Regions from separate parts of the Kitasatospora sp. NPDC048194 genome, predicted to be linked through region 2. Evidence: riboswitches for the same ligand, from Rfam matches in the RefSeq annotation. Region 2 holds a riboswitch; the other holds the start of a gene.

Region 1 (3,703 bases), on a different contig from region 2:
TCGGCCGGGCGCCGCTGCGGGGGGACGAGCTCGCCGATGGCCTCGCCGACCAGGGCGACGAGTTCGGCGAGGCGCTCCAGGTCGAGGTGGGCGGGCAGGTCGGCGAGGGAGACGATCCGCTCGCCGTTCGGGCCGGCCACGCAGAAGAGGTCGATCGGTCCGAGGTGCTTCTCGGCGGTGTCGACCAGGGCGGCGACGTCGCTGGGCCGGCGGATGTCGCCGGCGACGCCGACGACGGGGCACCCGGGCCGGTCGAGTTCGGCGGCGAGGTCCTCGGCGACACCGACGTTGGTGTCGGCGATCAGCACCCCGGCGGCGCCGGCCGCGGTGAACCGGCGGGCGAGGTCGGCTCCCGAACCGCCGTCGAGCACCGCGATGACGACGACTGCCCCGCTGACCCGCATGGTCTGCTCCTCCCTGTGGGCGACACCGCACCGGCGCCCACGCACACTGCGGAGGATCGTAGGCACGACCTGACCCTCCGCAACAGGGATTACCCCGCAGGTGACCAGGCTCACGCCCGCCGTCCGGCCAAGCTCTGTCCAAGAGCCGTCCACGTCCCGTCCACGGGCCGTCCACGGAGGGGCGGCGCACCGCACGCGCGCCGTCGGCGACCGGCTCGCGCCCCCCACGGCGCCCGAACGGCGCCGTCCCCGGCACCCCCTGGCGCCCGCCCGGCGAGCCGTCCGCGACCGGTCCGGACGCCCTCGACGGCCGCCGGTGGGCCGGACGCGCCCGGGGCAGCGGTTACGGTCGACCCATGCCTGCTCAGCCCGACGCCGTCCAGCCCGCCCCGCAGCTCTTCACCTGGGAGTTCGCCGCCGATCCGTACCCCGCGTACGCCTGGCTGCGCGAGCACGCCCCGGTGCACCGCACCACCCTGCCGAGCGGTGTGGACGCCTGGCTGGTGACGCGGTACGCGGACGCCCGGCAGGCGCTCGCGGACAGCCGGCTGTCGAAGAACCCGGCGCACCACAGCGGGCAGGCGCACCGCACCGGCCGGGTGGGCATCCCGGGGGAGCGGCAGGCGGACCTGATGACCCACCTGCTGAACATCGACCCGCCGGACCACACCCGGCTGCGCCGCCTGGTGTCCAAGGCGTTCACCCCGCGCCGGGTGGCCGAGTTCGAGCCGCGGGTGCAGCAGCTCACCGACCGGCTGATCGACGGCTTCGCGCAGCGCGGCTCGGCCGACCTGATCCACGAGTTCGCCTTCCCGCTCCCCATCTACGCGATCTGCGACATGCTGGGCGTCCCGGCCGAGGACCAGGACGACCTCCGGGAGTGGGCGGGCATGATGATCCGCCACCACGGCGGGCAGCGCGGGGGCGTGGGCCGGGCGGTCAAGCGCATCCGCGCCTACCTGGTGGACCTCATCCACCGCAAGCGCGCCGACCTCGGGGACGACCTGATCTCCGGCCTCATCCGGGCCAGCGACCACGGCGAGCACCTGACGGAGAACGAGGCCGCCGCGATGTGCTTCGTGCTGATCTTCGCGGGGTTCGAGACGACCATCAACCTGATCGGCAACGGGACGTACGCGCTGCTGCGCAACCCGGGCCAGCGGGCGCTGCTGCAGGAGTCGGTGGCGCGTGGGGAGACCGCCCTGCTGGAGACCGGGATCGAGGAACTCCTGCGCTACGACGGGCCGGTGGAGCTGGCGACCTGGCGGTTCGCGACGAGCCCGCTGAGCATCGGCGGGGTGGAGATCCCGGTCGGCGATCCGGTGCTGGTGGTGCTGGCGGCGGCCGACCGCGACCCGGCCCGGTTCGCGGACGAGAACACCCTGGACCTGGCCCGGACGGACAACCCCCACCTGGGGTTCGGGCACGGCATCCACTACTGCATCGGCGCCCCGCTGGCCCGGCTCGAAGGGCGCTCCGCCCTGGCCGCGCTGCTGTCGCGGCTGCCCGATCTCCGGCTCGCCGAGAGTCCGGAGAATCTGCGCTGGCGGGGTGGCCTGATCATGCGTGGGCTGCGCGAACTTCCGGTCGAATTCAGTCCCGAGGCGACGTCTCCGGACCCGGTTCCTGAGGCTCCGACACGCTGACGGATGGTCGTCCCGCGGCCCTCCGGCACCGTATGAACGCCCATCAAACCGGACAAACAGGTGCCGTTGGTAGGCGATTGGTCACCTGCCGTGATTTCCGTGTGATGTCGACGATATGAGCTTGTGATCGGTCTGAGGATCTGTCTAATCTCCCTGGAGTTCGCAGCTGCGGACCTCGTGCGCGGAACGCCGAATCCTGCCCGCCGCGTCACGGGAAACCGACCAGAACCCTGGGCAGGGGCGGGGGAACCAGGTTTGTTGCCGCCCCCACGGCTTGGGGTGAAGCCGCCCGAGCGGGAACGTCTCCGCGCACGGCGGCCGGGCCACCTCCCCGGTCCGAACCCGACAGCTCACCTCGCAGGCGTGCGGAGAGGGACCTTCATGCTGTTCGTTGGAACCGGCCGTCACCGTCGTCGCACCCAGGCCGAGAAGGCCGTCGCCGTGGCCGGTGTGGCCGGCGTCGGACTCGCGCTGCCGCTCCTCACCGCCACCGGTGCCTCCGCCGCCCCGGCCTCCACCTGGGACTCCGTCGCCCAGTGCGAGAGCGGCGGCAACTGGAGCATCAACACCGGCAACGGCTTCTACGGCGGGCTGCAGTTCACCTCCAGCACGTGGAAGGCCTACGGCGGCACCGCCTACGCCCCGCAGGCCAACCAGGCCAGCAAGGCCCAGCAGATCTCGGTCGCCGAGAAGGTGCTGGCCTCCCAGGGCCCGGGCGCCTGGCCGGTCTGCTCGCAGAAGGCGGGCCTGACCAAGGGCGGCGCCCCGGCCGCCGTCGACACCTCGTCGGACGCCAAGCCCCGGTCCGCCCCGCAGCAGGCGCCCAGGACGCAGGCTCCCGCTCCGGCCGCAAAGCCGGTCCAGCCGTACGCGCCCAAGCACGCCGCGCCCCGGCAGGCCGAGAAGCCCGCCGAGCAGCCGGTCCAGCAGTACACCCCCAAGCACGCCGCCCCGCGCGCCGAGCAGTCGGCCCCGACCGCCCCGGCCGGCCACGACTACACCGTGCGCTCCGGTGACACCCTGTCGACCATCGCCGCCGCCCAGGGCGTGACCGGCGGCTGGCAGGCGCTGTACGACGGCAACCGCTCCACCGTCGGCGGCGACCCGGACCTGATCATGCCCGGCCAGGTCCTGCACCTCGGCTGAGGACCGACGAGGGGGCCGGCCGACGGGTCGGCCCCCTCGTCCGCTTCCGTCCGGTTCCGTCCGGGTCCGTCCGTGCCGGTCCGGGTCCGTCCGCGCCCGGGGGACAAGCTGGGACAAGCAGGTGAACTACCGGGGGGTAGCAGGGCCACACGTTGAGACGGGGCCGAGGCCAGCGTGGCCCCGGGAGCCCGGGCGGTTAGGCTCTGGTCGTAACGACTCCGCAATCGTCCCGCCGACATCACCACCGTCAGCCGGACCAGCTTCCGCAAGGAGATGCCTCGTGCCGTCCATCGATGTCGTCGTAGCCCGTGAGATCCTCGACTCGCGCGGCAACCCCACGGTCGAGGTCGAGGTCGGCCTCGACGACGGCAGCACGGGTCGTGCCGCTGTCCCGTCGGGTGCCTCGACCGGTGCCTTCGAGGCGCTGGAGCTGCGCGACGGCGACAAGAACCGCTACTTCGGCAAGGGCGTCGAGAAGGCCGTCCTGGCCGTCATCGAGCAGATCGG
Region 2 (12,486 bases):
TCGAACAGGGGCCGCCGGAGCAGGTGTTCGGGGATCCGCGCGAGGAGCGGACCCGGCAGTTCCTCCGCCGGGTGGTCGCCTCGGGCCGGCTCCAGGGCTGAGCGGGCCCGGGCGGCGGTCGGGCCGGGTCGGCGTACGGAGCGCGTGGCGCCGCAGTGCGCCCCGCGGTGCGGAGGGCCGGGTCGCTGTGCGGGAGCGGGGTCGCGGTGCGGGGAGCCGGGTCTTGGCGCGAGCAGCCCGGTTGCGGCCGGGTCGACGGGTGGTGAGAAAGGGGCCGCACCACAGTGGGCACCACTGTGCGCCCCCGCACGCGCCTGTCCACGCCGGGGCGGCAGCGGTGATCATGGCCGGACGACCGTCGCTGCGCCCGTCGCCCCGGGAGGTTGCCGTTGTCCGGACCGCACCTGGTCGACTGGCTCCTCGCCCTCGTCACCGCCGCCGCCGGCGTCCACTGCCTGACCCGCCTGCGGAACGCCGCCCCTGGCGCCGACCCCGGCCCTCGGCGGCATGCCCGGGAGTCCGACGCGGCCGAAGCCCTGATGGGCTTCGGCATGGCGGCGATGGCCGTCACCGGAGCGACCGTGCCCGCCGTCGTCTGGGCCGGCCTGTTCGGACTCCCCGCCGCCGCCTTCCTGCTCGCCGCGCTGTACGCACCGACCGGCCGAGCGCACCGGCTGCACCATGCCATCGGCGCGCTCGCCATGACGTACACCGCGCTCGCGATGACCGCCTCCCCGGTGGGGCACCACCACCACGCCGCCGTGCTCGGCGCGCCGCTGCTGACCGGTGCCCTCCTGCTCTACTTCGGCGGCTACTCCCTGTGGGCCGGCGCCCGGCTGCTGCCGGCCGGCACCCTGGTGCTCGGCACCTCCGGCCTGCCGCAGGCCTGCCGCCTCACCATGGGCATCGGCATGTTCGCCATGCTCCTGACCATGTGACGGCCGCCTGACCACGAGGCGCCGGCCTGACCATGTGACGGGCCGCCTGACCATGAGGCGCCGGCCCGGCCGTGCGGGGCCGGCCCGCCCGCTCCCCACGGCCGCCGGACGCTCCCCAAGCGCCGCACCCGCGCGTGGCGTTGGTCACTGGCTCGTCGAAAGCCGTTCCACGGGACGTCGACAGCGCATAGGTTGGCAGGGAGCGCGTTGCCGCGCTCCGCGCGTACCCGGGGAGTCCATGGGATGACCGCCCTGATCTGCCTGCTGCTGCTCGGGCTGCTGCTCTCGACCGTCGCGCCCCGCCGGCTGGCCCGGGCCCGGTGGGTCGAGCGCGAGCCCGTGCTGGCACTGCTGGTGTGGCAGTGCCTGGTGACGGCCGTGCTGCTGTGCTGCGCGCTGGGCCTGGTCCTCGCGGCCTCCGCCGCCATGCCCGAGCTGCGCGCGCTGGTGTTCGCCGGCGCCCCGCACGGCGTGGAGGCCGCGTACGGTCTGCAGGACGCCGAGGGCTGGGGCCGGCTGTGCGCCGTCGTCCTGGCGGCGGGCGCCCTGCGGACGGTGCTGGTGCTCACCCGGGAGGCCCGGGCGGCGAAGGCGCTGCGCAATCGACGGCACGCCCAACTGTCGACGCGCGCGCCGGAGTTGCCCGAGGCGATCGCGGCCGCGCGGAGCCGCCGGGAGCGGCTGGTGGTGCTGGAGAACGTCCGCCCCGAAGCCTGGTCACTGCCCGGCCCGGACTCCCGCCTGGTCGTCACCACCGGCGCTCTCCAGCAGCTCACCGACCGGGAGTTGGCGGCCGTGCTGAGCCACGAGCGCGGTCACGTCCGGGCCCGGCACCACCTGCTCCAGCAGGTCGCCCAGGCGCTGGCCGCCGGCTTCCCCGGCGTCGGCGTCTTCAGCGCCTTCCGGGACCAGGTCGAGGAACTGATCGAGCTGGCGGCCGACGACCGGGCCGCCCGCCGCCACGGCCGGCACACCACCGCCCTCGCGCTGGCCGAACTCAACCTGGACCGCGGGGTGTTCGGTTCCTGTCCGCCCGGCCTGGCGCAGTCCCCCAAGCGGGTCGACCGACTGCTCGCCGGCCGTCCGAGGCTGTCGGTGCCGCACCGGCTGCGGCTGACCCTGTTCGCCCTCGCCGCGCCCGCCGCGGCCGTCCTGCTGGCCGTCGCTCCGGGGCTCAACTCGCAGTTCTGACACGGGGCAACGGACACCGGGTCAGTCCGTGGAGGGCTCCGAGCAGACCGGCCCGATCTCCCCGACGAGGGTGAGTGCGAGCACCTCACGGTGGAGCGGCCTGGCCTGCTCGTAGCGTTCCCGCCCGGCCTCGGTGAGGGTCAGCATGATCCCCCGCCGGTCGCTCTCGCACATGGCCCGGGACACCAGCCCGGCCTTCTCCAGTCGGGCGATCAGCCGGGAGAGGGCGCTCTGGCTCAGGTGGACGGTGGGCGCCAGCTCGGCCACCCGCAGCGCGGGAAGGCCCTCGGCCTCGCACCCTTCCACCAGGCGCTCCAGCACCTCGAACTCGCTCATGCCCAGCCCGTACTTCTCGCCCAGCTCACGGTCGAGCAGGCAGGCGGTGGCGGCGTGGCGGGCCAGCAGGTCGCGCCACTGCGCGACCAGGCCGGCGTCGGTCGGCGAGTCGGGCGCCCGGAAGTCGAGTTCTGCCACGCGACGACCCTAGCACATGCATCAGCAATTTATGCGTTCACATCTTATTCATTTGCATTGAATGCACGTGCATGTACTGTCCTCCCCATGACCACCGCGACCGTCACGTCACCCGACGCACCGTCAACCAGCGGGCTGCACTGGACACCCCGCCTCTGGGGCACCCTGATCGTGCTCTGCGCCGCCATGTTCCTGGACGCCCTGGACGTCTCGATGGTGGGCGTCGCCCTGCCCTCGATCGGCTCCGAACTGCACCTCTCGACCTCCACCCTGCAGTGGGTGGTCTCCGGCTACGTGCTCGGCTACGGCGGCCTGCTGCTGCTCGGCGGTCGCGCCGCCGACCTCCTCGGCCGCCGCCGGGTCTTCCTGGTCGCCCTGACGGCCTTCGCCCTCGCCTCCCTCGTCGGCGGCCTGGTCGACGACGGCGGTCTGCTGATCGCCGCCCGCTTCCTCAAGGGGGTCAGCGCCGCCTTCACCGCGCCCGCCGGCCTGTCGATCATCACCACGACCTTCGCCGAGGGCCCGGCCCGCAACCGGGCGCTGTCGATCTACACCACCTGCGGCGCCAGCGGCTTCTCGCTCGGCCTGGTGCTGAGCGGCCTGCTCACCTCCGTCGGCTGGCGCTGGACCTTCCTGATGCCCGTTCCGGTCGCCCTGCTCGCCCTCGCCTTCGCGGTACGCCTGCTCCCGCGTCCGACCGAGCAGCGCGCCGAGGGCGGCTACGACGTGTTCGGCGCGATCACCGGCACCGCGACCGTCCTGCTCCTGGTGTTCACCGTCACCGAGGCCCAGGGCGCCGGCTGGCTGAGCCTGCGCACCCTCGGCTCGCTGGCCGTGGTGATCGCGCTGGCCGCGGCCTTCCTGCTGATCGAGAGCCGCGCCGCCCACCCGCTGGTCCGGCTCGGCATCTTCCGCAACGGCTCGGTGGCCCGGGCCAATGCGGTCGCCTTCGCGATGACCGGCGCGTACGGCGGGTTCCAGTTCGTCGTCACGCTCTACCTCCAGCACCTGCTCGGCTGGTCGGCGCTGCAGATGGCCCTCGGGCTGCTGCCGGCCGGTGCGTTCATCGCGCTGTCGGCGCCGTTCATGGGGCCGATCGTGGACCGCTTCGGCACGGCTCGGCTGCTGCCGATCGGGCTGCTGGCGCTCGTCGCGGCCTTCGCCCTGTTCCTCCGGCTGGACGAGCACAGCTCCTACCTGACGCTGGTGCTGCCCTCGATGCTGCTGCTCGGCATCGGTTTCGCGCTGGCCTTCCCCTCGGTGAACATCGCCGCCACCGACGGGGTGGCCGACGAGGAGCAGGGCCTGGCCTCGGGCCTGGTGAACACCGCGATCCAGGTCGGCACCGCCGTGGTGCTGGCCGGGGCGACCGCCATGATCACGGCCGGCAGTGCGGGCGGTGACAGCCCGCAGGCACAGCTGGACGGCTACCGGCCGGCGCTGGCCTTCGTGACGGCGGTCGCACTGATCGGCCTGCTGATCGCCGCGCTGGGCGCCCTGCTGCGGCGAGGAGGGACCTCAACGCCCGTGCCCTTGCCCGGTTATGACGAGGCGCCGGTCGCGCCGACCACGGCCCGGACCGAGGTCCTGACCAGGCACTGACCGTGCCGGCCTCCGCCCGCGACCGACCCCCGGCCGCGGGCCGCCGGCGCCGGCTCCACCAAACCCCCGTGTTGGTGGAGCCGGCCGTCTCCGTCGTCCGGCCGCGCGGCCGGCGCCCCTCGTGGCGCGGTTCCCCGGCGCGGTCGCCGGCTCCGCAAGTATATTGGCTCGGAGCCAATGAACGTTCGGAGCTGACACGATGGCACCTCGTGGGGATTCGGTCAATGAGGAGATGCGGCAACGCTCGCGCCGACGCATCATGCGGGCCACCGTGGAACTCGTTGACCAGCGCGGCTACGCGGGCACCACGCTGACCGACATCGCCGAGCGCGCCGGACTCGCCCGCGGCCTGCTCTCGTACTACTTCGACGGCAAACGGCTGCTGATGCAGTCCGCGACGCACCGGCTGATGCACCAGGCGCTCTCCGGCGCGCTGGCCGAACTGCCGCCCGGGGCCTCGCCCGAGGACCGGCTGGCCCGTGCCATCGACGCCGTGCTCGGGCTGGCGCTCGACCACCCCCGGGTCATGCGCGCGCACCTGGCGCTGATCCTCGACCCGGACACCGGCGCCTTCGTCCAGGACCCCGAACAACAGCGGCTCGGCGCGATCCTCCAGGGCCTGCTGCAGGACTGGGGCGCGCCGGATCCGGCGGCCGAGCACGCGGTGCTGCGCAGCGCGCTGATGGGCGGCTGCATCGGTGTGCTGCTGCCGGGCGCGGAGGTCCCGCTGGCGCCGATCCGGGCCGACCTGTTCCGCCGCTACGACCTCGCCTGGGAACTGGGCCGCCCCCCTCAGCCGTTGCCGCCGGAACACGAACGGCCGCCCGCCCGCGGCTGACGGCGGGGGACGGCGGTTGCGGAGGGCCCTGAACGTGCCGCCGGCGTCCGGCCGGGGGCCGGGCCGCGGACCGGGAGCCGAGGACGGCCGACCGGGGCCGGGCTCCGGGGCCCTTGCCGAGCCTGGGGCTCAGCGCTCCTTCAGGATCGAGGCCAGCAGGTCTATGGTGCGCTCGGGCGTCAGGCTGTCCACGCAGAGCCGCTCCATGACCTGGATGTAGGCGTCGACGTCGTCGCGCTTGTCCAGGTAGAGCGCACTGGTGAGCTGCTCCAGGTAGACCACGTCGGCGAGATCCTGCTCCGGGAAGCGCAGGATGGTGAACGCACCGGACTCCCCGGCGTGCGCGCCGAAGCGGAACGGCATGACCTGGATCACCACGTTGGCCTGCTCGGCGACGTCGATCAGGTACTGCACCTGACCGCGCATCACCTTGGGCCCGCCGACCGGCCGGCGCAGCGCCGCCTCGTCGATCACCGCCCACAGGCGCGGGCTGGCGCCCTCGGTCAGCAGCTTCTGACGGCGCAGGCGGAGGCTGACCCGGCGCTCGACCTCCTCCTCGCTGATGACCGGCCGACTCTGGCCGAAAACCGCCCGCGCGTACTCCTCCGACTGCAGCAATCCGGGGATGAACTGCACCTCGTAGGTGCGGATCAGCTGGGCCGCCTCCTCGAGGCCGACGTAGGTCTGGAACCAGCCCGGGAGCACGTCGTTGAAGCTGTGCCACCAGCCGGACTTGTTGGCCTCGCGGACCAGGCCGAGCAGGGCCTCCCGCTCCAGGCCGTCGTCCACGCCGTAGAGGCTGAGCAGGTCGGCGACGTCGCGCTCCTTGAAGCTGACGCGGCCCAGTTCCATGCGGCTGATCTTGGACTCGGAGGCGCGGATCGCGTAGCCCGCGTCCTCGCGGGTGATGCCGCGCGCCTCGCGCAGGCGACGCAACTGCGAGCCGAGGAGGATCCGGCGGACCATCGAGCCGCCGCCCGGCTGAACTGTGGTCATGCGGTCGAAACCTCCACCTAGGGCAAACAGCGCACAGTCTGCCATCAGTTGAGCGCTCACGGTGCCGATACTGACGGATGTTCCTATCAGTTCCGCACTCCGCACACCAGGATGCACGTGCATCCGGCGCTTGCATATGCCAATTGTGCGACTGCACGTGAATCGACTCTTGCATCTGCAGTGAGCGCAGACCACCATGGTGCACGTGCACCTGCACATCCCTGGCAATCCCGCGGGCTCCGCGTCGACCCCACGCGCGACTCCGTGCACCGACCCGGCGGCGTCCCCCTCGCCGTCGGGCGTTCGAGTGCGCGGGCGCCTGGTCGAGGGGGCGGCCGAGCGGCCGAGCGAGTCGGAGGTGACCGGCATGACCCCGGCGGGTCCAGCCGTGTCCGCCCCCTTATGGGAGGAGCTCTTCATGAGCACCGGTACGGCTTTGGCAGTTGACCCCCACGTGGTCACCTGCACGCTCGCTCCTCGCTTCGAGTCCGTCAGAACCGCACGCGACTTCACCCGGAGCGCCCTCCAGCGCTGGAGCCTGTCGGAGCTGTTCGACGATGTCGCGCTGGTGGCCTCGGAACTCGTGACCAACGCGCTCCGGCACGCGATCGGCGCGCGACCCGACGCGTCGGGCTGCGCCCGGGGCGAGTTCGACTTTCCCACACAGCAGGCCCCGGACGGGCGGCTTCCGATCCGAATAAGCCTGGTGCACCGCGCACTCCAGGTGGTCTGCGCAGTGAGCGACCCGAGCAGCACCGGACCGGTCGCCAGGGAAGCGGACTTCGTCGCGGAGTCCGGCCGCGGGCTGCACCTGGTGGAGTCGTTCAGCCACTCCTGGGGCTGGCACCCGCTGGGCAGCGGCAAGGTGGTCTGGGCCGTGTTCGAGGCCGCGCCGGCCACCGGCGCCGGGTTCGACGGACAGGTCGAAGTCGGTGGACGGCACCGGCGTTCGGCCTAGGGCCGCCCGGCGCGCGGCCGGCCGAAGGGCGACCCGGGAGCACCGCGCCCCGGGCCCTTCCGCGCGGCCCCCGGGCCCTTCCGTCCGGCTCGCGTGCCCTCCCGCGCGGCCCGCGCGCCCGTTCACCGCCGACCGGCCGCCGGTCGCGGGACAAGTCGGGAAGGGGCGCGGGAAAAGACAAAGGCCGTCGCGGTGTCAGCACCCACGACGGCCCCCCATGGCGGAGCAGCGGCCGGTCAGACGGCCAGGTGGTCGAACTCCCCGTCCTTGGCCCCCAGCAGCAGGGCCGCGATCTCGGCCCGGGTGTAGATGAGCGCCGGGCCGTCCGGGAAGCGCGAGTTGCGCATCGCCACGTCGCCGCCGGGCAGGGCCGCGAACTCGACGCAGTTGCCCTGGGAGTTGCTGTGCCGGCTCTTCTGCCAGACCACCCCCTCGAGGTCGGCGGCGGCCATCCCGTTGTAGGCGCGGGCAGAACCGCGCGTGTCGTGCGAGTCATGCGAGTCGTGCATAGAAGTCTCCCGAAGAGCTCCGGAGTTGTCGTCCAGCGCGGCGCCCCGGCACCGCCGAACGAACGGACCGGCCCCGTACCGGTCCGGCACAACGCCTCACTTGACGCGATGATAGCCGCAGTGCACGTGCATCAGCACGGGACATTGCAGGTGCACGAGCCTTTTTGCCGGCCGCCCCGAAGTCTTCACGGACCCTTCTCCTGACGGTACGTAAACGGACATAGCCGAGTGAATCGGCGAGGCGCCGATAACCGGCCGTGAGCGGCCCTCCGCTGAATGTTGATCTTCGAACGCCCGGAGTCGCGCGTTCGTGACGCTCCGTCAGATGATGCCGGGGCTGTGAGACATCTCACGCGCCCCACGCGCAACGCGATCGCCCACCGGACGCGTCAGGGCAACGGCGAACGGACTTCCGGAGGTTGGGAGAGGAATGCCCGGATTGTCGCCATACGGCCCGAACCGGTACGGCGGGGACACGACCCGCGCACCACGACCACTCCAAACCCGTACGGCAGCCGACTGCAGGCCTGACGGGCGGATGTCCTACGATCTCCGGCATGAGCACCGCAGCCATCCCGGGCGCGCCACTGCCCGTCCGCACTCCAGGCTCCCGTGCGCGGGGGCGCCACCGCCGCCCTGAGCGCCCCGAGATCCCCACCGGCTCGCCGGCCCTGGTGCTCGCCGTGCCCGCGACCGCCGGGCCCGAGTCCCGTTCGGTCGTCGAGGAACTGCTCTCGATCGTCCGCAGCGAGCACACCGGCGTCCAGGCCGGGATCGGCTACCTCCCGGCCGACGGCGCCGAGGGCGGGGACGACCGTACGGTCGCCGAGCTGTTGGCGGCGGCCGCCGAGGCGGGCCTGCCGACGCCCGTCGTGGTGCCGCTGATCCCGGGGCCGCACGGCTTCCTGGCCGGCCTGCAGGCCGTCGCCGCCGAGTACGGCGCGACCGTCACCGACGCACTGGGCCCGCACCCGCTGCTGGCCGAGGCCGTGCACGTGCGGCTCTCCGAGGCGGGCCTGGCCCGGGCCGACCGGGCCCGGCTGTTCGCCATCGCGACCGCTGCGGACGGCGTGGTGCTGACCACCGTCGGCGGCGAGGAGGCGGCCGCCGCGGCCGGGATCACCGGCGTGCTGCTGGCCGCCCGGCTGGCCGTCCCGGTGGTGGCCGCCGCGCTCGACGTACCGGGCTCGGTCGCCGGGGCCGTCAACCACCTCAAGGAGACCGGCTCCCAGCGCCCTGCGCTGGCCCCGCTGGTGATCGGCCCCGAGGCGGACTCCGAGCTGCTCGCCGCGGCCGCCGAGGAGACCGGCTGCCCGTCGGCCGCGCCGCTGGGTGCCTACCCGACCGTCGGCCAGCTGATCGCCTCCACCTACCTGGCCGCGCTGCCGGCGCCCTCCGCGGAGGAGCTGGCCCGGGCCGAGGAGGAGGCCGCGGCCGAGGAGGGCTCCCGCGGCGCCCACGCGGCCGCCCAGGGGCCCCCGGAGGCCTGACGGACGGCCTTCAGGTCCGCCGGCAGCCGCCGGTGGCCACTTCCCGCGCACCGTAGGTCCGAAGGGCCCGGAACGACTCCGTTCCGGGCCCTTCGCGTGCCCGGCCCGGCCGCGATTGCCCGGCTCCCTCATGGGCCCGCCCGATTGTCCCGGTACGGGAATGACGGGAGTTAGGCGAGAGATGGCGCATGATGTCCGTTCTGTCGGCTTTTCCCCGCCGGAATACCGGATGCCGTTCCGGCCTTCCATCGACCGCCGCCGATTGCCGCCGGCCGCCGCGCGACGTTCTCCGCCGGGGATTCCGACACTCCGTCACCGCATTCCTGAGGCGGAGACAATTTCCGGAATGCGCAAGTGGATTATCCGGAAACGATCATTTGCGATCATGGTTAGTGTCCAATTTGACCGTTTCCCCTAAACCGTGATGCACCTCACAGATATTTGCAGTTTGAACTTAAGTCTGCTTAACGTGCTCCCCGTTCGTGACCCCACGGACCCAGTTCATCCGCGACGCCGAGTCCTGCCGTCGGATGTCCTGGCAAGCGCGAAAACGCACCACGGCAGGAGCGGGGGAACCACAGGTAAGTCGCCCCGGGCCGTTCCTCGGAATGGTCCAGGGCTAGGGGTGAAGCCGCGCCCACAGCGCGGCCGGGCAACTCCAGCCCGAATCCGACAGCTCACCTCGCAGGCGTGGGAGAGGACCGCGTCTTCATGCTGCCCACCAACGGCACCCGCCTGTCCGGCCGTACCCGTCGCGTGATCGCCGCCCTCGGCGTCGCGGGCGTCGGCCTCACCATCCCCTGCCTCACCACCGGCACCGCCAACGCCGCCTCCGTCGCGACCTGGGACAAGGTCGCCCAGTGCGAGAGCGGCGGCAACTGGAGCATCAACACCGGCAACGGCTTCTACGGCGGCCTGCAGTTCACCTCCAGCACCTGGGCTGCCTTCGGCGGCACCTCGTACGCCCCGCAGGCCAACCTGGCCACCAAGGACCAGCAGATCGCCGTCGCCGAGAAGGTCCTCGCCTCGCAGGGCCCCGGCGCCTGGCCCGTCTGCTCCGTCCAGGCCGGTCTGACCAAGGGCGGCGCCCCGGCCGCCGTCGACACCTCGGCCGGCACCGCGGCCAAGCCCGCCGCCAAGCCCGCGCAGAGCCAGGCTCCGGCCGCGAAGCCGGCCCAGCCGGCCGCGCCCGCCCCGTCGCAGGCGCAGCCCTCCGACGACTCCGCCAAGGGCAGCTGGGCGCAGAAGCGCCAGGCCCACGCCCAGAGCGGCGACTACACCGTCGTCGCGGGCGACTGGCTGTCGTCGATCGCCGACAAGCACAAGGTCCAGGGCGGCTGGCAGCGCCTGTACGAGCTCAACCGCAGCACCCTGACCGACGGCCCGGACACCATCTACCCGGGCCAGCACCTGACCTTCGGTGACGGCGACCAGTCCCAGGCCGACCAGTCCTCCACCTCCGGCTCGGACTTCAACTGGTTCAACCGCTCCCAGAAGGCCGGTCAGGCCGCGAACGGCGGTGCCGTGAACGCCCAGCCGACCGCCCAGGCCTCGAAGCCGGCCGCCCCGGCGCAGACCCAGGCCCCGGCCGCCACCGGCAGCATGGCGGCCGCGGTGTCCTTCGCCGAGTCCCAGGTCGGCCAGGCCTACGTCTACGGCGGCACCGGCAACGGCGGCTGGGACTGCTCCGGCCTCACCCAGGCCGCGCTGCGCGCCGCGGGCATCAGCATCCCGCGCGTCGCCGCCGACCAGGCCGCCACCAGCACCCACGTCTCGCTGGACAGCCTGCAGCCGGGCGACCTGCTCTTCTGGTCGAACAACGGCCAGGACTCCGGCGTGTACCACGTCGCGATCTACGTCGGCAGCGGCAAGTACGTCGAGGCCGCCAACCCGAGCGCGGGCGTCCGCGAGCAGACCGTCGCCAACTGGGCCCCGGACTTCGCCGGCCGGGTCTGAGACGACGGTCCACGGCCGATGGCTGACCGCTGACAGCTGCGGTCGACGGCTGACCGCTGACGGCTGACGAGGCTCGACTCCTGCCAGCCGCCGGCCCCGTGCCGTAGCGCCGCAGTCCGGCCACGACCCTCCGCAGCCCCCGGGAGCCCCCGGGGGCTGCGGCGTCGCCCGGCCCGCCGGAAGCCCACCCCCCGGGCATCCGGCAGAGCCCGGACGGAGGCCGCACGCCAACGGGCGGGCCCCGGAGAGCAACTGCTCTCCGGGGCCCGCCCGTTCACGTCCGATCGCGCACCGCGCGGCCGTCAGGCCCTCCCCCGCCGGGGGCTCAGCGCGGACAGGCCCCCGTGGACCCGCGCATCACCAACTCCGGCTGGAACATGAACTCCCCGCGCTGGGCGGCGTTCCCGCCGACCTCCTCCAGCAGCGCGTCCACCGCCGCCGTGGCCATCGCCTCGACCGGCTGGCGGATCGTGGTCAACGGCGGCTCGGTGAAGGCGATCAGCGGCGAGTCGTCGAAGCCGACCACCGACACGTCCTGCGGCACCGACAGCCCCCGCTGCCGCACCGCCCGGATCGCCCCGAGCGCCATCATGTCGCTCCCGCAGACGATCGCCGTGCAGCCCTTGTCGAGCAGCGCGCCGGCCGCCGCGTGCCCGCCCTCCACGCTGAACAGCGTGTGGTGGACGAGTTCCTCGGCCTCCTCCCGGCTGCGCCCGAGCACCTCGCGCATCGCGGCGGTGAAGCCCTCCATCTTGCGCAGCACCGGCACGTACCGCCGCTGCCCGACGGCCAGCCCGATCCGCTCGTGCCCGAGTTCGGCGAGGTGCTGGACGGCCATCCACATCGCGGACCGGTCGTCCGGCGAGATGAAGGGTGCGTCGATCCGCTCGCTGTAGCCGTTGATGAGCACGAACGGCACCCCGCGCCCGGCCAGTCGGGCGTAGCGGTCGTGGTCTGCGGTGGTGTCGGCGTGCAACCCGGAGACGAACACGATGCCCGCCACGCCCCGGTCGACCAGCATCTCCACCAGTTCGTCCTCGGTGGACCCGCCCGGCGTCTGGGTGCACAGCACCGGCGTGTAGCCGTGCCGGCTCAGCACCTGCTCGATCACCTGCGCCAGCGCGGGGAAGATCGGGTTGCTCAGCTCCGGCGTGATCAGCCCGATCAGCCCGGCGCTGCGCTGGCGCAGGCGGGTCGGCCGCTCGTAACCGAGCACGTCGAGCGCGGCCAGCACGGTCTGCCGGGTCGCGGCGGAGACGTTCGCCTTGCCGTTGAGTACGCGGGAGACGGTGGCTTCGCTGACCCCCGCCTGCGCCGCGATGTCTGAGAGTCGCGCCGTAGTCACGGTCCCAGAGCCTATTGCAACCACGTCAGACCGCCCACCAGCCGGTGCTGTCCGGAGCGAGCACCGTCTCGCCGCCGTCCACCGCGAGTTCGGTCGAGCCGAGCAGCAGTCGACCGGGCGCCGCCATCCGCACCGGCTCGCCGGTGGTGTTCACGGTGCAGACGAAGGAGCCGCGGCGGAACACCAGCG

The links. A riboswitch is a leader RNA that binds a small molecule or an ion and turns the genes downstream of it on or off. The one in region 2 is predicted to bind cyclic di-AMP.
Region 1: linked by a shared signal. The riboswitch ahead of ACGF07_RS13690 (transglycosylase family protein) and the one ahead of ACGF07_RS22285 (transglycosylase family protein) in region 2 are both predicted to bind cyclic di-AMP.

The regions. Positions count from the first base shown of each region.
Region 1 is NZ_JBIDAK010000009.1:8,058-11,760, reverse strand. It holds gene ACGF07_RS13700 (SDR family NAD(P)-dependent oxidoreductase) at 1-404, opposite strand, end outside; gene ACGF07_RS13695 (cytochrome P450) at 761-2,050, shown strand; cyclic di-AMP (ydaO/yuaA leader) riboswitch at 2,261-2,430, shown strand; gene ACGF07_RS13690 (transglycosylase family protein) at 2,432-3,196, shown strand; gene eno (phosphopyruvate hydratase) at 3,477-3,703, shown strand, end outside.
Region 2 is NZ_JBIDAK010000018.1:138,894-151,379, reverse strand. It holds gene ACGF07_RS22335 (amino acid ABC transporter ATP-binding protein) at 1-101, shown strand, start outside; gene ACGF07_RS22330 (DUF5134 domain-containing protein) at 390-938, shown strand; gene ACGF07_RS22325 (M56 family metallopeptidase) at 1,182-2,129, shown strand; gene ACGF07_RS22320 (MarR family winged helix-turn-helix transcriptional regulator) at 2,151-2,603, opposite strand; gene ACGF07_RS22315 (MFS transporter) at 2,691-4,205, shown strand; gene ACGF07_RS22310 (TetR/AcrR family transcriptional regulator) at 4,477-5,043, shown strand; gene ACGF07_RS22305 (helix-turn-helix transcriptional regulator) at 5,173-6,039, opposite strand; gene ACGF07_RS22300 (ATP-binding protein) at 6,458-6,997, shown strand; gene ACGF07_RS22295 (DUF397 domain-containing protein) at 7,234-7,506, opposite strand; gene ACGF07_RS22290 (hypothetical protein) at 8,064-8,996, shown strand; cyclic di-AMP (ydaO/yuaA leader) riboswitch at 9,530-9,700, shown strand; gene ACGF07_RS22285 (transglycosylase family protein) at 9,687-10,952, shown strand; gene ACGF07_RS22280 (LacI family DNA-binding transcriptional regulator) at 11,278-12,297, opposite strand; gene ACGF07_RS22275 (glycoside hydrolase family 13 protein) at 12,323-12,486, opposite strand, start outside.